DNA from 4 places in the Lysinibacillus sp. NPDC047702 genome. Region 4 is predicted to be linked to each of the others. Evidence: riboswitches for the same ligand, from Rfam matches in the RefSeq annotation. Region 4 holds a riboswitch; each other region holds the start of a gene.
The links. Region 4 has a riboswitch for S-adenosylmethionine ahead of ACQKIM_RS00360 (cyclase family protein). Riboswitches for the same ligand answer to the same signal wherever they lie in the genome.
Positions count from the first base shown of each region.

Region 1 (4,429 bases), on a different contig from region 4:
AAAAAATTGATTTTATTACGACTAAAATCCCAACAACAAAAAAGGCATGTAAGCTTTATCACTCACATACCCTTTTAAAAAATATTAAATTATTGAACTGGTACAACCGAACCTTTCCATTCCTCAAGGATGAAGTCTTGGATTTCTTTTGATGTTAGAACTTCTAATAATTTTTTAATTTCTTCCTTTGTTTCATCTCCAGCACGAACAGCAATAATATTCACATACGGAGACTCTTTATCTTCAAGAGCAATTGAATCATTAACTGGGTTTAAGCCATTATCGATTGCAAAGTTAGAGTTAATTAGTACCGCATCACCTTCATTATTTTCGTACATTTGTACAAGCATTTCAGGAGCAGTATTTGCATCGAATTTGAAGTTTTTAGGATTTTCAGCGATATCTTTAAGCTCTGCTGCTGTTTTATCAATGCCGTCTTTTAGTTTAATTAAGCCCTTAGCTTCCAATAATGAAAGCATACGACCGTGGTCTGCAACTGAGCTAGAAAGTAGAATTGTTGCGCCCTCTGGTAGTTCATCAAGTGTTTTATATTTTTTAGAGTAGATGCCGATTGGCTCAATGTGAACACCACCTGCATTTACGAAATCATAGCCATTGTCTTTAATTTGAAGCTCTAAATAAGGAATATGTTGGAAATAGTTAGCATCAAGTGTTTTAGAGTCTAAATCTTGGTTAGGTAATACATAATCTGTATACGTTTCAATTTTAAGATCAATACCCTGTTCAGCTAAAATCGGTTTTGCTTTTTCTAAGATAACTGCGTGTGGTGTATTTGAAGCACCTACTGTTAATGTTACATTTTCTTTACTATCTGTTTTATCTTCTGTTGATGCACCTGAGCTTGCATCATCTTTTTTACCAGCACCACAAGCAGCTAAAGCTAGTACTAATACTGATAAGAATAATCCCGCTAATAACTTCTTCATTTTATTACACTCCCTTTTATTTTGTTCAAAAATATGTTAACGGTAGAAAACCGAAATAACCTTTAACGTTTATCTGTTTTAGCAGTAATCATATCGCCTATCCATTGAATAATAAATACGACTACTAAGATTAGAATAGTTGCCATTAATGTCACATCAGAGCGATTACGTTGGAAGCCGTCCAAGAAAGCTAAGTTTCCTAACCCGCCTGCACCAATAATTCCAGCCATAGCTGTATACCCAACAAGTGCGACAGCTGTTACAGTAATACCTGAAATAAGTGCTGGTAATGATTCCGGAATTAACACCTTCCATATAATAGTAGAAGTTTTAGCACCCATAGATCGGGCTGCCTCGATTACCCCTTTATCAATTTCACGTAATGCAATTAATACCATACGTGCATAGAATGGTGCAGCACCAATAATTAGTGCTGGCAACGCAGCATTGGCACCTCGGATTGTGCCGAACAAGAATTTCGTAAATGGAATTAATAAAATAATTAACAAGATAAATGGAAGTGAACGGAAAATATTTACGAGTGATCCTGTTAAAAAATTAACAATCTTATTAGCCCAAAGTTGATGTGGACTTGTTAAAAATAATACGATTCCAATTACTAATCCAAGGATGAATGTTACTACGGTTGAAAAAGCAGTCATATACAATGTTTCATAGGTAGCTGTCCACATTCGCTCCCAGTCGACATTCGGAAAGAGATTAGTTAGCATTTGAAATCACCTCCGTTTGTACTTCGACTGTATTTAAGTAACCTAATGCATCAGCAACATTTGCCTCTGTACCATCAATTTGCACAATAAGTGTACCGTAAGCACCGTTTTTCGTTTGAGAGATATTACCATGCACAATACTGACTTCTACATCAAAGTGCTTGACGAGGTGTGAAATAACAGGTTGCTCTGTTTTTTCGCCGACAAAAATTAGCTTAACAAGTTGTCCAGTTGGATAATTTGCTTTTATTTGTGCAACCGTCTCCTGCGTTTCCTTTGTATCTGTAATTTGAGACACAAATTTTTTCGTAATAGTGGCTTGTGGTGCTTGAAATACTTGTAAAACCTCACCACGTTCTACTATTTCTCCTGCCTCCATTACTGCTACACGATGACAGATTTTACGAATAACGTGCATTTCATGTGTAATTAACACAATTGTTAATCCTAAACGCTCGTTAATATCAACAAGTAAATCCAAGATTGCATCCGTAGTCTCTGGATCAAGTGCTGAGGTTGCCTCATCACATAATAAAACCTCTGGATTATTGGCTAGCGCTCTAGCAATACCGACACGTTGCTTTTGACCACCCGATAGCTGTGATGGATACGCCTGATCACGTCCATCTAAACCAACAAGGGTAATCAATTCTTTCACACGTGCATCACGCTGTGCCTTTGAAACACCTGCGATTTCTAGTGGAAAAGCGATATTTTCAGCAACGGTTCTAGACCATAGTAGATTAAAATGCTGGAAAATCATACTTACCTTTTGTCTAGCATCTCTGAGCTTTTGCCCCTTTATAGATGAAAACTCTTGATTGTTAACCTTCACCGTACCAGATGTAGGCTTTTCTAAGCCGTTCAATAAACGAATCATCGTACTTTTACCAGCGCCACTATAGCCGATAATGCCAAATATTTCACCTTTATTAATGGAAAGGTTTACGTCTTTGACTGCTGTTAATTCGCCATTTGCGGTTTTGTATTTCTTCGTAATATTTTGAAGCTGGATCATAGCGAATACTCCTTTTCTCATATAGAAAACCCCTTCACTCACAGACAAGTAGAAGGGGTCACGTATTTATACGCTCAACCGTTCTCTCATCTTTCAAAGATAAATCTTTGGGTGATTTGGCACCTTTTCACTTTGTGATGGTTGCCGGGCTTCATAGGGCACTTCCCTCCGCCACTCTTCATAAGAGTTCGATATATTTAATGTTTTAGTAATCTATTTGTTACTTTACCATGCTAGCAAACTTCAGTCAATTGATTTTTTTAACAATTCGTATAAAAATGGTACGGATTGAAAAGCATAGATTTTTTCTGTCACTTTTCCGCCATCACAGACGAGTAGACAAGGTACACTCTCGATTTCGTGATCTAAAGCAATCTCCTCAACAAAATTTAGGTTTGCTTTGCCGATTTGAAGCTTAGGCAGTAATTGCTCAACAATCATCATCATTTTCGATGCTACAGCACATGTACCACACAAAGGTGTATATAAATAAAAGGCAGCTCTTTCCCCCGACTGGATAGCCGCGACCCACTGCTCTTTTGACCATTCTTCCATTTTTTCACGCAACCTTACAAAATAAATTGATTATGGATTGAGAAATGTGCTCGTAGCAATATCATTGCTAATATCTTTCTTGGAGTTGTCTCGACTTCTTTATACGTTGGCATTGTACGTAAATGCTCTGCCTCTGGATAATGTCTGTCCATTAATGCCCGCAGCTTATCTCCTGATGGATCTGCATCAAAAAATGTATAAAGCTCACAGCCTTCATATGGATCAAGCAACACTTCTAATTGATGCACACCAATTGTACCATTCGTACAAAGTATTGTGACATCTTCACTTAAAATAGGTTCAATTTGAAGCTTATCCGAACGGCCTTCAACAATTAAGCATTTTCCCTCGAACATCACGCCACCCCCATTAGACATATCCCTTTTCCTTATAATCATTATATCAATTAAGCACTAACGATGGTAATGTTAGACACCCATTGAGAAGCAAACTATCTTACCAGCCATGAAGATAATAAAAAACGTCGGTAAATGCCGACGTTTTTCTATTAGGGCTTGTCTTATTCAGCGATCATTTCTTCGTATTGCTCTGCTGTCATAAGCTTTTCAACTTCTGATGCATCAGCAGGCTCAACAACGATCATCCAAGCTTTTTCATATGGTGATTCATTAACGAATTCTGGGCTATCTTCTAAATCTGCATTTACTTCAACTACTGTACCTGAGATTGGTGCATATAATTCAGAAACAGTTTTCACTGATTCTACGCTACCGAATGGATCGTCTGTTTTGATTTCATCGCCGACTTGTGGAAGCTCAACGAAAACGATATCTCCTAATTCAGATTGTGCGAAGTGAGTAATACCGATACGTACTTTTCCATCTTCTACTTTTACCCATTCATGTTCTTCAGAGTATCGTAAGTCTTTAGGTGTGCTCATGCAAAAAACCCCTCCATAAATATGTAATATATTCACTTTCAGTTTGCCATACTTCTACTATAAAAACAAGGATAATTACGGCTATTTCCAAGCTTGCTCAAAATCAGATTCTTTAAACCCTAAAGTTACTTTTTTACCATCAGTAACGATTGGACGTTTGATTAACATACCATCAGAAGCAAGTAGCTCGAGCTGCTCCTCCTCAGTCATATCAGCAAGTTTGTCCTTCAAACCAAGCTCTCTATACTTCATGCCAGACGTATTAAAAAACTTTTTC
Region 1 is NZ_JBNNMG010000049.1:27,076-31,504, forward strand. It holds gene ACQKIM_RS19855 (MetQ/NlpA family ABC transporter substrate-binding protein) at 90-947, opposite strand; gene ACQKIM_RS19860 (methionine ABC transporter permease) at 1,010-1,678, opposite strand; gene ACQKIM_RS19865 (methionine ABC transporter ATP-binding protein) at 1,668-2,696, opposite strand; SAM riboswitch class I at 2,780-2,883, opposite strand; gene ACQKIM_RS19870 (thioredoxin family protein) at 2,940-3,251, opposite strand; gene ACQKIM_RS19875 (hypothetical protein) at 3,266-3,607, opposite strand; gene gcvH (glycine cleavage system protein GcvH) at 3,772-4,152, opposite strand; gene ACQKIM_RS19885 (arsenate reductase family protein) at 4,234-4,429, opposite strand, start outside.
Region 1: another riboswitch for S-adenosylmethionine. It lies ahead of ACQKIM_RS19865 (methionine ABC transporter ATP-binding protein); the one in region 4 lies ahead of ACQKIM_RS00360 (cyclase family protein).

Region 2 (4,429 bases), on a different contig from region 4:
AATACCTCACGACCAACAGGCGGTAATCCAAACGAGATATTGCTGACACCAAGTACTGTTAATGTACGTGGCATTTTTTCTTTGATGAGTCGAATTCCTTCAATTGTTTCTAGAGCAGAACCAATATATTGCTCATCTCCTGTACCTACTGGGAACATTAATGGATCAAAGATAATATCTTCTGGTGCAAGTCCCCATTTTTCTGTTAACAAGTTATAGGAACGTTCAGCAATTTCTAGCTTACGATGTCGATCAACCGCCATGCCTTGCTCATCTATCGTTCCCACAACCAATGAGGCACCATATTTTTTTACAAGCGGTAACACTGCATCAAAGCGTTCTTCCCCATCCTCTAAATTGATGGAGTTGATAATAGCTTTCCCTTGCGAAAATTTAAGTGCTTCTTCGATAACCTTTTCATCAGTTGAGTCAATCACGAGAGGTACCTTAACTTTTTTCACAACCTCCTGCATAAAACCACGAATATCGGCTAGTTCATCGCGATCAGGATTTGCTAAACATATATCAATAACATGGGCACCATTCTTCACTTGTGCACGAGCAATTTCTGCGGCTTCCTCAAATTTCCCATCAATAATTAGGTTTTTAAACTTTCGAGAACCAATTACATTTGTACGTTCGCCAATAAATAATGGACGCATAGAATCGTCATACACTAATGGCTCGATACCTGATACTACATGGCCATGCGTTGCCTCTGGTAATTGGCGCGGCTTTTCCTCTTTTAGTACCTCACGAATAGTAGCAATATGTGCAGGTGTTGTTCCACAGCAGCCTCCTACAATGTTCAACCAGCCCTTTTCAGCAAAGCCTTTTAGCTTTTGTGACAGCGACTCTGGTGATTCATGGTAGCAGCCTTCCTCGTCAGGTAAGCCTGCATTCGGGTAGCAGCTTATATAACCCGTTGAAAGCTCTGCTAATGAACGAATATGGTCCGTCATAAACTCTGGACCTGTCGCACAGTTCAAACCTACGGATAATGGTTTAATATGCTCGATAGAAATGTAGAATGCATCTATGGATTGCCCTGCAAGTGTCGTTCCCATCGGTTCAATTGTTCCTGATATCATCACAGGAAGCTCTTTGCCAGTCGCTTCAAATGCGCGAGATACTCCTAAAGTACCCGCCTTAACATTGAGCATATCCTGGCTGGTTTCTAGCAACAATACATCTGCACCAGCTTCAATTAACGCCTTCGCCTGTACATAAAAATTTTCCTCTAGCTCATCAAAGGTAATTCCACCTGTAACTGATAGGGTTTTTGTAGTAGGTCCCATCGCTCCTGCTACAAAACGTGGCCAATCAGAGGTAGAAAAATCATCCACTGCCTTACGTGCTATATCCACAGCACGTTTATTGATTTCCTCTGCCTTTGCTCCCAGATCATATTCATTTAATACAAGAGGAGTACCTCCAAATGTATTCGTGCAAATAATATCTGCTCCTGCCTCCAGATATTTTCTATGAACCTTTTCAAGCACATCAGGTCTAGTTAGTACAAGATTCTCATTACAGCCATCATATTCCTCGCCACCGAAATCCTCAGCTGATAAGTTTTCATTTTGTAGCATTGTCCCCATTGCGCCATCAAGAATTAAAATTCGTTTCTCTAGTTGCTCTTCAATCAAATGCTTAGCCATTTATACTTACCCCTCTTTTTTGTTCATCCAATTGCTCAATAAATTTCATTAGTTCTAGCGTCATATCATAGCGTAGGAACGGTGTAATAAGATAAATACCATTGAAGTATTGTGCAGCTACCTCCACTAATTCCTTAGCAATTGCAATTCCTTCAAGCGTTGCGCGTTCCTTATCCTCACCACAAGCCTTCATACGTGCTAATGCTTCTTCAGATAATTTAATGCCTGGTACTTCATGATGTAAGAACTCCGCACTTTTATAGCTCGTTACTGGCATAATTCCTATATAGATTGGTACTTCTAAATGCTTTGTTGCCTCATAAATTTCTACAATTTTTTCCTTTGTATAGACTGGCTGTGAAATAAAATAATCTGCCCCATGCTCAATTTTCTTTTCTAATCGAGATACAGCTCGGTCTAATACACGTACATTTGGATTAAACGCAGCGGCTACAGAGAAATTTGCCTTTTGACGTAGCGGCTTCCCTGAAAATGATACACCCTCATTTAACTGTTTGATTAATTGTATTAGCTCCATTGATGATACGTCATAAACACTTGTTGCTCCTGGGAAATCGCCAACCTTTGTTGGATCTCCAGTCACCGCTAATATATCATGAATTCCTAGTGCATTTAAGCCCATTAAATGGGATTGCAGACCAATTAAATTACGATCTCGACATGTAATATGTGTTAGCGGGCGTACCCCATGTGTTTCTTTCAGTAATGCGCCCATTGCCACATTGCTTATTCTTGGAGATGCAAGTGAATTATCCGCCATCATAACCACATCTGCGCCTGCCTCATATAATTTTTTAGCACCTTTAATAAAGCCATCGATTTCTAAATGTCTTGGTGTATCCAACTCTACAATAACCGAGCGTTGACGTTTTACTTTTATATGCAGAGGCTCAAATCTTGATGGTTCTGCCTCACGTACAATCTCTACTTTTTCTGGCTTCGCTAATTTTTCTTCTACCGGAGATAGCTCCTCTAAGTATTTTTTTGCTGCAGCAATATGATTTGGCGTCGTACCACAGCAACCGCCTATTAAACGTACACCTTGATCTCGAAGTGCTACAGCTGCTCGACCAAAATAGTCTGTCTCAGACTCATAAACCACTCGGCCGTCTTCTAAGTCTAGAAGAGATGCATTTGGATATGCTGACATAAATGCCTTCTCAGGAAGCTCTACACCTTCAAATGCTTGAATCGTATGGAATGGACCTAAACGACAGTTAACACCTACAATATCAGCTCCAAGCGCTTCAAGCTCATGTAGAGCGTTATTTAAACTCTTACCATTTTGCAATACTCCCGGTTCATGCATTGAAACTTGCGCAATGATTGGCAACTTGGTTTTTACTCGAAGCATTTTTAATGTCGCTGTTAATTCTTCAAAATCATAATAGGTTTCAAGTAAAAGACCGTCTGGATTCCCTGCAAGTAATACAGTTGCTTGCTCTTCCACAGTCGCTAAAATTTCTTCTAACGTTGCATCGCTTTTTCGGATGCCTCGAATTCCTCCGATAGTTCCTAAAACAAATTGACCGCCATCTGCAGCGGCTCGCTTTGCAATTGTAATAGCAGCTTCATTAAACTGCTGAACACGCGATTCTAATCCATAGCGTGCTAATTTTATGGCATTCGCTCCATAAGTATTTGTTTGAATAATGTCGGCTCCAGCTGCGATATACTCTCTATGAATCTTTTCAATTAATTCTGGTCTTTGAACATTCATTTCCTCATGACAGTACTCCAAGCCATAGCCGTATAATACCGTACCAATTGCACCATCTGCTGTCAGAACATGCGTTTTTAACTTTTCAAGCAATCCCATAAAACTAGCCCCTCTTCCTATTTTTCTATAATAAAAAAGCCTTCTTTAACACAAAGAAGGCTTTTACGTTTCGTAATTTTGTTCCTTCTCATCTTCGACCATAGGGTCTTCTGGATTTAGCACCTGACAAAAAGTTGGTTGCTGAAGCATCATAGGGCCAGTCCCTCAGCTTCTCTTGATAAGAATTTAGTATGAATTTTTTAAATAATTAAAAGAATCATATCGTTAACAAACGTTTGAGTCAAGACTATTTCACGTAACAAAGGATATTTCAAACGAAAAATATAATTTTTTGTCTTATATTCTGCAATTAAGAGAGTTTTTCAGCAATATTCTCCCCTATTTTTTTACCGTTTTGAATACAAGCACCTATACCTACACCAAAATAAGAGCAGCCCGCAATGGATAAATTCGGATAATTTGTTTCGAGCTCTTGTAATAAACCCTGTAATGCATCACGATGAGCTAAATCATATTTCGGCATTTGATCAATCCATCTACTCACATTCACGACATTTGGTTTTTCTTCAATTCCCAAGCTTTTTCTTACATCCTCTAAGGCAACAACCGCTAATTCTTCATCTGTCATCCTACGTAACTTCTCATACGCAGGGTTAATACTTTTATAGAAGAGTCGAACAAGTAATTGCTCATTTGCTGAAGTATGCTTCCACTTGCGGCTTGTCCATGTCGCTGCATTACAGATTACATCCGAATTATGTGACACAATAAAGCCTGTTCCATCAGCTGGTAATCTATTATCGGGTACATCAAATCCTAAATAAATCGTAATGGCTGAGGCAGTATTGAACTGTTCAAAATAACGGTTCAATGTATCATCCTTTAATAAGCTCTGTACAGCTTCATTAGGTAATGCTAAAACAACATGATCTGCTTTAATAACCGTATCATCTGCCAAAGTAACAGT
Region 2 is NZ_JBNNMG010000047.1:5,553-9,981, forward strand. It holds gene metH (methionine synthase) at 1-1,661, opposite strand, end outside; gene ACQKIM_RS19370 (bifunctional homocysteine S-methyltransferase/methylenetetrahydrofolate reductase) at 1,654-3,501, opposite strand; SAM riboswitch class I at 3,587-3,686, opposite strand; gene ACQKIM_RS19375 (protoporphyrinogen oxidase) at 3,812-4,429, opposite strand, start outside.
Region 2: another riboswitch for S-adenosylmethionine. It lies ahead of ACQKIM_RS19370 (bifunctional homocysteine S-methyltransferase/methylenetetrahydrofolate reductase); the one in region 4 lies ahead of ACQKIM_RS00360 (cyclase family protein).

Region 3 (4,429 bases), on a different contig from region 4:
AACCAATCCAAAGTGGCTTTAAATTACGTTTTGCGGCTGCTTGTTGAAGAGTAGACATATTTTTTCATCCTTTCTACGATAAACATGACGATTATTGTCTATAACATCGGTCAGTAAAATGTTTTATTAAGAAAATAATTTATCTATTTATTGGAGAAAAAATAAGTAAGTGAAATACTCCCTTTTTACAGCATTAATAGTAGATAAAGAGAAAATATATGGTCATAGAAAAGACAAAAACATCCAAAAAAATATTATTTCTTTTTCTTAAAAGCCGAAGTTACCTTAGGCTCTGTTCCTTTGACTAATCGTTTAATATTTTCGATATGCAATATGATAGCTATGCCAAAAAGTAGCAAAGCTATAATCGTTGGACCTATTCCCGGAATCCATAAATAAGTTGCTGTACAAAAAACAAGATAGAACTCTAAAACACCAACGATTAAATAGTTTGTCGCAAAAGATAAAATGACAAATAGAATAAGTGCAAATAAACCAATTTTCCAATCAACAGCAAGCAATATTCCTATTATGGAAGCTGTACCTTTACCGCCATTAAAGCCCATATGGAATGGGAAATTATGACCCAGAATGACACCTGCTGCTATGAGATAGGTGAAGAGCCAAACTTGCACCTCTGTGTAATGTGTTGCATCTGCTAGATAGATATGTGCGCCAATAATCGCTAACACACCTTTACCAATATCGATAAGTGCTACTAATACCCCGTATTTCCATCCTAGGGAAAGGGTTGCATTGGATGCACCTGCATTCCCATGACCAGTCTTTTTTAAATCTACACCGGATAAAAACTGTGCCACTTTAGAGCCATGAAGACAGCCGATGAAATAACCAACAACAATAAATAGAATGATGGTTGTTATCATGAAAATCCTCCTTTCTAAATAAATATTAAAATAGTGTATGCGTTCATATTACGTAAAGAAGCAGACTGAAGTTTCGGAAAAAATAAAATTTTAGTGTTGACAGAAAAAAAGTCTATGATTATACTGTGTAACAACGATGGAAATTGAATCGCAATACTCTTATCAAGAGCGGCGGAGGGATAGGCCCTATGATGCCCGGCAACCAGCAAGAAATGAACTTGCTAAGGTGCTAATTCCTACAGATTCTTACTTGGATCTGGCAGATAAGGGGAGGAAAACTTGCAACTGCAACCCTCTTCTTAGCTGAAGGGGGTTTTTGTTTTCTACTGAAAAATCCTCCTCATCTCCGGTACCATCGTAAAAAAATAACCACTTGGAGGTATACAATGACAAATTTTAAACCAGAAACATTGCTGTTACATGGGGGCCAAGAGCCTGACCCGGTAACAGGATCTCGCACCGTACCCGTATATCGCTCTACGGCTTTCGTTTTTAAAGACACTGCTCATGCGCAACGTCTTTTTGCCCTAGAGGAAGCTGGCAATATTTACACACGTATTACGAACCCAACTGTAGATGTTTTTGAAAAACGCGTCGCTTTATTAGAAGGCGGTACAGCAGCAGTAGCACTATCATCTGGTGCAGCTGCGATAGCATTTTCAATTTTAAATCTTGCAGGTGCAGGGGATGAAATTGTTGCAGCTAGCTCTTTATACGGTGGTACTTATAATTTATTTGCTAACACACTACCAAACTATGGTATTAAAACGATTTTTGTAGATGAAACAAATCCTGAAAACTTCAAGGCAGCAATCACTGATAAAACAAAAGCAGTATTCGCTGAAATTTATGGTAACCCAAGCTTAAAAGTACTAGATATTGAGGCGGTGGCTAATATTGCACATGAAAACAGCTTACCATTAATTATCGATAGTACGTTTGCTTCACCATATGGCTCTACACCAATTGATTTTGGTGCCGATATTGTTGTTCACTCCGCAACAAAATGGATTGGTGGACATGGAACAACTTTAGGTGGCGTTGTAGTTGATGCAGGGAAATTTGATTGGACTCGTGGTCGTTTCCCAGGATTTACTGAGCCAGATGCTTCCTATCATGGCATCCGATATGGTATAGACACAGCAGCAGCTGCATTTGCTACAAAGCTGCGTGTACAATTACTACGTGACTTTGGGCCAACATTAAGTGCTGATGCGGCATTTAATTTATTACAAGGTTTAGAAACGCTTCATTTGCGTATCCCTAAACATAATGAAAATGCTTTAGCAGTAGCCGAATATTTACGAAACCACCCATCTGTGGAATATGTAAATTATAACGGCTTAGAAGATTTCCCTACACATGATTTAGCTAAAAAATATTTAAGAAATGGCTTCGGTTCTGTGCTTACTTTTGGCATTAAAGGTGGACGTGAAGCAGGGCGTAAATTAATCGATAGTGTGAAATTATTCTCCCACGTAGCCAATGTAGGGGATGCTAAATCATTAATAATTCATCCAGCTTCTACTACACATCAGCAATTATCAGCTGAAGAGCTAATACAAACTGGTGTAACCGAGTCGCTCATTCGCTTATCAATCGGTTTAGAGGCAGTAGAGGATATTATTGCAGATTTAGAACAAGCTATTGAGCAAGTAACAGCTTCACAACAAAAGATTGAAGCATAAAAACATTGGCTAATGTTGTGGCGTTTACGTATTTTCTCATTCGATAAGCCTCATTTGGTAATGCGTAAAACGTTGCTACATCAAGCACTTATCTCATTCGATAAGTTATCTGAAATTTTTTATAAATAATACCTAGTAATTTTATAAGTATTATTGACTTAGTTAAAACCATGTTGTATACTAGGAAATAAGTTAAACGTTCGAAAGGCTACCAACCTAGAACCAATTTACAGCATCGATTTTTTGAATGATTCGGTGCCCAAAGGATACTATGATTCCATTCGTTTTCATAAGTGCTCCCCCACTTTTGAAATATATATGAGTAGCTGCCAAGCCAGCAGCTACTCTCACTAAAAAACTGATGATAAAGGAGTGTTTTAAATGGGAAATGTTTATAGTGCACAAAACATTGCATCTTATCTTATTTACGAACTAAATGAAGGTCATGTGTTTGTGAACAACATGTCCATTCAAAACATACTGGCATCAGTTGAAAGTAAATGGCAACAAACTTTTGGACATTCTGCTTTTGAGGAAAACGTTTATGCAAAAGAGGAAGGCTATACAGTAAAAGAAGTTTTTGAGGCATACGAAGAATATGGAACGAGTCATATTCCTCTACCTGCGACAGAGTTTTATTTAAAATACGGCACATTTCAACTAGTTGAACGTACGTATGCTATACCGAATTTTACACAAGATGAAATAGGGCTTGTTCAGCAAGCTATTACACAATCTCGTTATCAGTTGTTAATAAAGGCTAGTTAATTCTCCCTCATATATTTGAGCTCATTCTCTGCTGCTACAGGGAATGAGCTTTTTAATTAAACAGAAATAGGGAGTAAGCTATTGTTGTAAATAATTTTATGACTATCTATCAAAAGAACAATTTCTATAGATGTTGTAACATACATATATAATAGAAGAAAGACAATCCTTTTTATAAAATAATCGTCAATATTTGTTCATAGATTATAGAACATCTTAAAAAACGTATAATAAAGGGAATGAAACCGATTTCTTTTGCACGTCTAGGGAAAACAAATGTCCGTCCTAGAAAGATTCTTCTTGTGCAATGTATGTATTTGCGTTACAATTTTCTTTAAGTTAAATTTTGAATTATTTGAATTTGTTTGGTCAATCTATACGAGACAAATTTATTCTAGATGAGAGTGAAATACCAAAAAATAATATTTATCAAAGTTACTTCACAGGTGTGTGCACAATTCAAAATTAGTACGGATGAAGCTAATGCTTAAATATAATGAAACTGCGGAATGTAAGTTGGAGGGAATAACAGGAATGGCAACTATAAAGGCAGCGATCTTAGGATTTGGGACGGTAGGTCAGGGGATTTACCATATATTAAACGAAAAGCGAGAAGAGCTTAAAAATAAATTAGGCATTGAGTTAGAAGTAGCAAAAATCTTAGTGACAGATGCTAGTCGTGAACGTGTACCAGGCACAGCACATTTGATGACAACTAGTATGGATGATGTATTAGCGGAACCAGGCATGCAGGTTGTTTTTGAGGCAATCGTGAATGAGGAGCCAGCTTTTACGTATTTAAAGCGTGCAGTTGAACATAAATGTCATGTCATCACTGCAAATAAGGTAATGTTCGCTAAGAGAGGCTTAGAGTTACAAGATCTTGCGAAAGTGAATGGTGTTTTTGTAGGTTATGAGGCAACAACTGCGGGCGGAGTACCTGTCATTAAAACAATGAAAAATATTTTACTTGTTAATGATGTAAGTCGTATTCAAGGCATCCTAAATGGGACATGTAACTATATATTAACGAAAATGCGTGCAGAAGGATGGTCGTTTGAGACGGCGCTAAAAGAAGCGCAAAAT
Region 3 is NZ_JBNNMG010000011.1:22,136-26,564, forward strand. It holds gene ACQKIM_RS08145 (DASS family sodium-coupled anion symporter) at 1-58, opposite strand, end outside; gene ACQKIM_RS08150 (glycerol-3-phosphate acyltransferase) at 255-887, opposite strand; SAM riboswitch class I at 1,044-1,157, shown strand; gene ACQKIM_RS08155 (O-acetylhomoserine aminocarboxypropyltransferase/cysteine synthase family protein) at 1,274-2,575, shown strand; gene ACQKIM_RS08160 (hypothetical protein) at 2,957-3,343, shown strand; gene ACQKIM_RS08165 (homoserine dehydrogenase) at 3,878-4,429, shown strand, end outside.
Region 3: another riboswitch for S-adenosylmethionine. It lies ahead of ACQKIM_RS08155 (O-acetylhomoserine aminocarboxypropyltransferase/cysteine synthase family protein); the one in region 4 lies ahead of ACQKIM_RS00360 (cyclase family protein).

Region 4 (4,429 bases):
TATAACGAAGAAATCCATTGAAGATGGCATATATCATGCTTTACAGGAGCTACAAATAATTTAAGAAAGTCATTATTTGAAAACAAATAATATTTTTAGTAAATTTAAAGGAATGACATGTAACCTAAATTTACTAGAGTTTAAAGGAAGAGCTATTAGTTTTTTGACACTAAATGACAAAGGAAAAAACTTTCTTTAGCAAAATAATGAAAAATGATTGAGGCTATACAACTCATAATGTTAACTACATTGAGTATGATAAAGCTAACGATAAATAATGCTTTAGGTGGGATGAATTTATGGCACATCATGTACAATCTCTTATAGAACATTACGGGTATTTTGGCATTATTCTTATCCTTGTTGGAGGGATTGTCGGGTTGCCTATTCCTGATGAAATATTTTTAACATATGTAGGATATAGTGTATATCGCGAAACACTAGCACATGTTCCGGCATTACTCAGCGCAGCCATAGGGGCAATAGGCGGCATTACCTTAAGTTACTATATAGGTTATCGGTTCGGGCTACCTTTATTGCATAAATACGGACCGAAGATTCATATTACTAAACAGAAAATTGATTTTACTAAAAAATTGTTTACAAAAATAGGCCCAGTCTTATTACTGATAGGTTTTTTTATTCCAGGTGTACGCCATCTTACCGCATATATAGCTGCCATTAATAACTATCCATATAGGAAATTTGCTTTTTTTGCTTATGCAGGAGCATTTATTTGGACATTTACTTTTATTACACTAGGAAAAGTACTAGGTGAGAAATGGCGCTATGTAGGATTTTATTTATCTCATTACAGTATTTATCTAATTGTAGTCTTCATCATATTAATGTTGATCATTTATTATTTTTTCAAAAAAAGAAATAAATAAGGGTCTGATTCTTCTAAGTGAAGTGAATGAGACCCTTATTTATTTTTAAGGTAGGATGGCAAATGAACGAACGGGGAATCCAGATGCTTTTTCTGGTTTTGGTACGATATTGAATATGACAGCCCCTTTTGGTGGCAACTGATCTAAATTTGTTAAAAGCTCAATTTGATAAGTATCTTGCTCAAGTACAAAATATTCACCGTCTAACTTACCATTTTTACGAAAATCTGCTGCTGAATCAGTGTCGAAAGTTTCGTGACCAATAGCACTAACTTTTCGTTCTTTGAATAAAAATTGTAAAGCCTCTAATCCCCAACCGGGTATATGATTATGACCCTCAGCATCCTTATTATTGAATGCTTCCTTATTTGGCCAGCGCTTACTCCAATCGGTGCGTAGGGCAACAAATGTACCTGCTTCAATTTCCCCATGCTCAGCCTCAAAGTCAAGAATACCCTGAACACTTAAGGTAAAATCATTATTTTGATCGGCTTCATTCGATTTATCAATCACGATTAATGGTAGCACTAATTCCTTTAAATCTAATTCTTCTAAAAAACGTGTGTCCCTTACAAAATGGATAGGGGGATCAATATGCGTTCCGTATTGTCCGGGAAAAGTGAATTGCTGTGCAAAGAAGCCATCATCATGAGAGAATAAGGTTTCAAATTTTGCGTCCTCAAACATAAAGAAGTGAGGCGAATTTGGTCCAAATGTATGTGTTAAATCTACCCATTTTCTTGATTTCAATAGCTGCACTGCTTGTAAAAGTTCATTAGTCATCGTATTTACCTGCTTCCTATTAATAGTTTGAGTTATTTCCTTCTTGTTCAATCACAACCACAAAAAAGAGTCCTTCTTGGAGAAGAGGACTCTTGTGCAAAGCAACTGATGTAGGTCTTCTCATCTTCAAGGCAAATATTTTGCCAATTGGAGTTAGCACCATACCCAGAGGCTGGTTGCTGAGACTTCATAGGGCCAATCCCTCTGTCTCTCTTGATAAGAAATGCGATATAAGAATTTTCAGAAATAACGATTACAAATACATTAGCATATTTTTTTATAGTTTACAAGTTCAATAGGGATACATGGTTAATATTTTACATACAAAAAGAGCGGCTATATCCAGTTGTTAATAACTCTTCTTAATCGCCCTGTTCGTTATATTGATCTGGAACTGATACATTAAGGGAGATGCTGATCTAGTTAGCGTAAAAACAATGTCTTTAGGGTACCAGAAAAACCAACTAATACGGTTAAGCATTTGTTAGGGAAAGAGCCACGCTGATTAGAGGCTCTTAGGGGAAAGTTAAGTATACAAGTGGGTTCTTATGAAAAGAGCCCTCTTGTAGAAAAGGTGCTGTCACCAGCTTAAAACTAACGTAAGCTTGCAGCATTCACTATCTGTAAATACTATCCGAATATTATCAGGTGTATAGTTTGTTTCAAATTTCATAGTAATACCCGTTGAAATGATTAACTTTTCAACCTCCGATTTATTTGATTTCTGTGCAGCATCCATAAGATCATGTGCAAATTGTTCTGATCCATCAATTTTATCTGTAAGTAGCTGAGCTTGCTGCATAATTCCCTTTACTCGCTTGGCAGAAATTTTTAATTTATTTGTATTTACAGCGGGAAAAGGATTAGTATTTGTCGGCATAGCTAAATATCTAGATGGTTGGTGAAGAGCTGGATGATTTACTATTGCCAATTCTGGATAATAGGTAGGATAGACGAAATATGGATAAGGGTGGTTGTAATACAGCTTAATTCCTCCTATCCACTAGCTGATACCCTATCTTATGTGCAGCAAAGACTTTCGGTGTTCACTGTTTCTAGATATCAAGGAGGGCATTATCAAATGAAGCAGAACAATACAGTGGATGAGCTAGGAAGAGGTAACTAAGTCGATTGGAAATAATGGAGCTTGATCAGAGATGAGCCTGGGCTGATCAAAAGTGAAGGAAACCAGATCGAAAAAGAGTTCAAGCTGATCAAAAATGGAGGGACCTGAGCAAAAAAGAGTTCAAGCTGATCAAAAATGGAGGGGACCTGATCAAAGAGGGGGCCGAACCGATCAAAGGGACGGAACCTGATCAAAGAGAAGCCCAAGCTGATCAAAAAAGAATGGAACCCGATCAAAGAGAAGCCCAAGCTGATCAAAAAAGAACGGAACCCGATCAAAGTATAGCTCAAGCCGATTAAAAGTGGAGGAAACCCGATCAAAAAAGAAGGCTTCGTTCTTAATAGCCTTCTTTCACAATTATTTTATCCAAGAACACGTAAAACATCATCTATTTTTTTGTTATGGGAGAGAATGCCGTAGTTCATCCATGTTAAGAAATCAACCTCATAGACACAGTTATTTTTCACTGCTGAGAGATTGTTCCAGGTAGTGGATTTTAACAATACTCGTTCCTCTCCTTCAAAAATTGAATGTTGCTTGTCGAAGGTAATGAATAAATGATCAGCATCTAAATGTATAAGCTGATCAAATGTTAGATGTTTTTTTCGTGTATGAGGTGGAATATTCCATACAGACTGATGGGGTGTTAAGCCGAGATCACGATATAGAATGGGTCCCGTATAGCCGCATTCGGGTCCTGCATAGAGGCTAATGCCGATTGCAGAGATACGAAGAAAGGCTACACTATGTCCATATACTGATTTTTGAAGCATTTTTTTTGCCATCTGCACTTTTTCTTCATATTGCTTAATGACATCCTTCATAATAGCCGTTCTACCTGTTAAATCAGCTATTTGGAACAATGTAGTACGCCAATCCTCACCTGGGTGTGAGAGTTGATAAGTGGGAGCCAATTGATTTAATTGATGATAAGCCTCCCAACGCTCTATCCCTTCATCTAGCATAATTAAAGTTGGTTTATAATGAAAAAGCTGATCCATTTGTCCGTTTTCAATATCAATATCAGGTATTTCTTGTAACCCTAGATAATCCTGTTTGCCCCATTTTGAATGGCTAAATTGGGCAATGGGTGTAATTCCTAATGCCACTAAAAAGTCCTCTAAAAACGGTGCGAATATACGAGGGTTATTATTTTGGCTACGACGATATTGTCCAGGAGAGATGCCAACACGCTCTTTAAAGCGGCGGTTAAAATAATACTCATTGTTGAATCCAACCGTTTGGCTTATCTCAAAAATACGGTCATTCGTTGTTATTAGTAATTGCTTGGCTTTCTCAATACGAACATTGTTTAAAAAGTTTAGTGGGGTTTGACCAGTAATATCCCTAAATATACGAGAATAATTCCAGCGTGGGACAGTCGCTAATTCTGCCAATTGTTCCACGGTCCAATCCCGTTCATAATGCTTTTGTAAATATTTTATGGATTGCTCAACGGACTGACGGTCATTTTTCTGCTGTTGATTAGGTACATTTTGATACAAAATGAACAGCATAAATTCTTGGAAGCGTATATGCTGCTCAAATAATGATAGCTCATCCATTGCTAGACGGTATCGATAAATGCTTTCTAACAGATTATTACACTGAGAAAAAGGATGGCAGCGCA
Region 4 is NZ_JBNNMG010000001.1:68,369-72,797, forward strand. It holds gene ACQKIM_RS00350 (Cof-type HAD-IIB family hydrolase) at 1-64, shown strand, start outside; gene ACQKIM_RS00355 (DedA family protein) at 300-890, shown strand; gene ACQKIM_RS00360 (cyclase family protein) at 936-1,673, opposite strand; SAM riboswitch class I at 1,791-1,896, opposite strand; gene ACQKIM_RS00365 (hypothetical protein) at 2,254-2,553, opposite strand; gene ACQKIM_RS00370 (AraC family transcriptional regulator) at 3,162-4,429, opposite strand, start outside.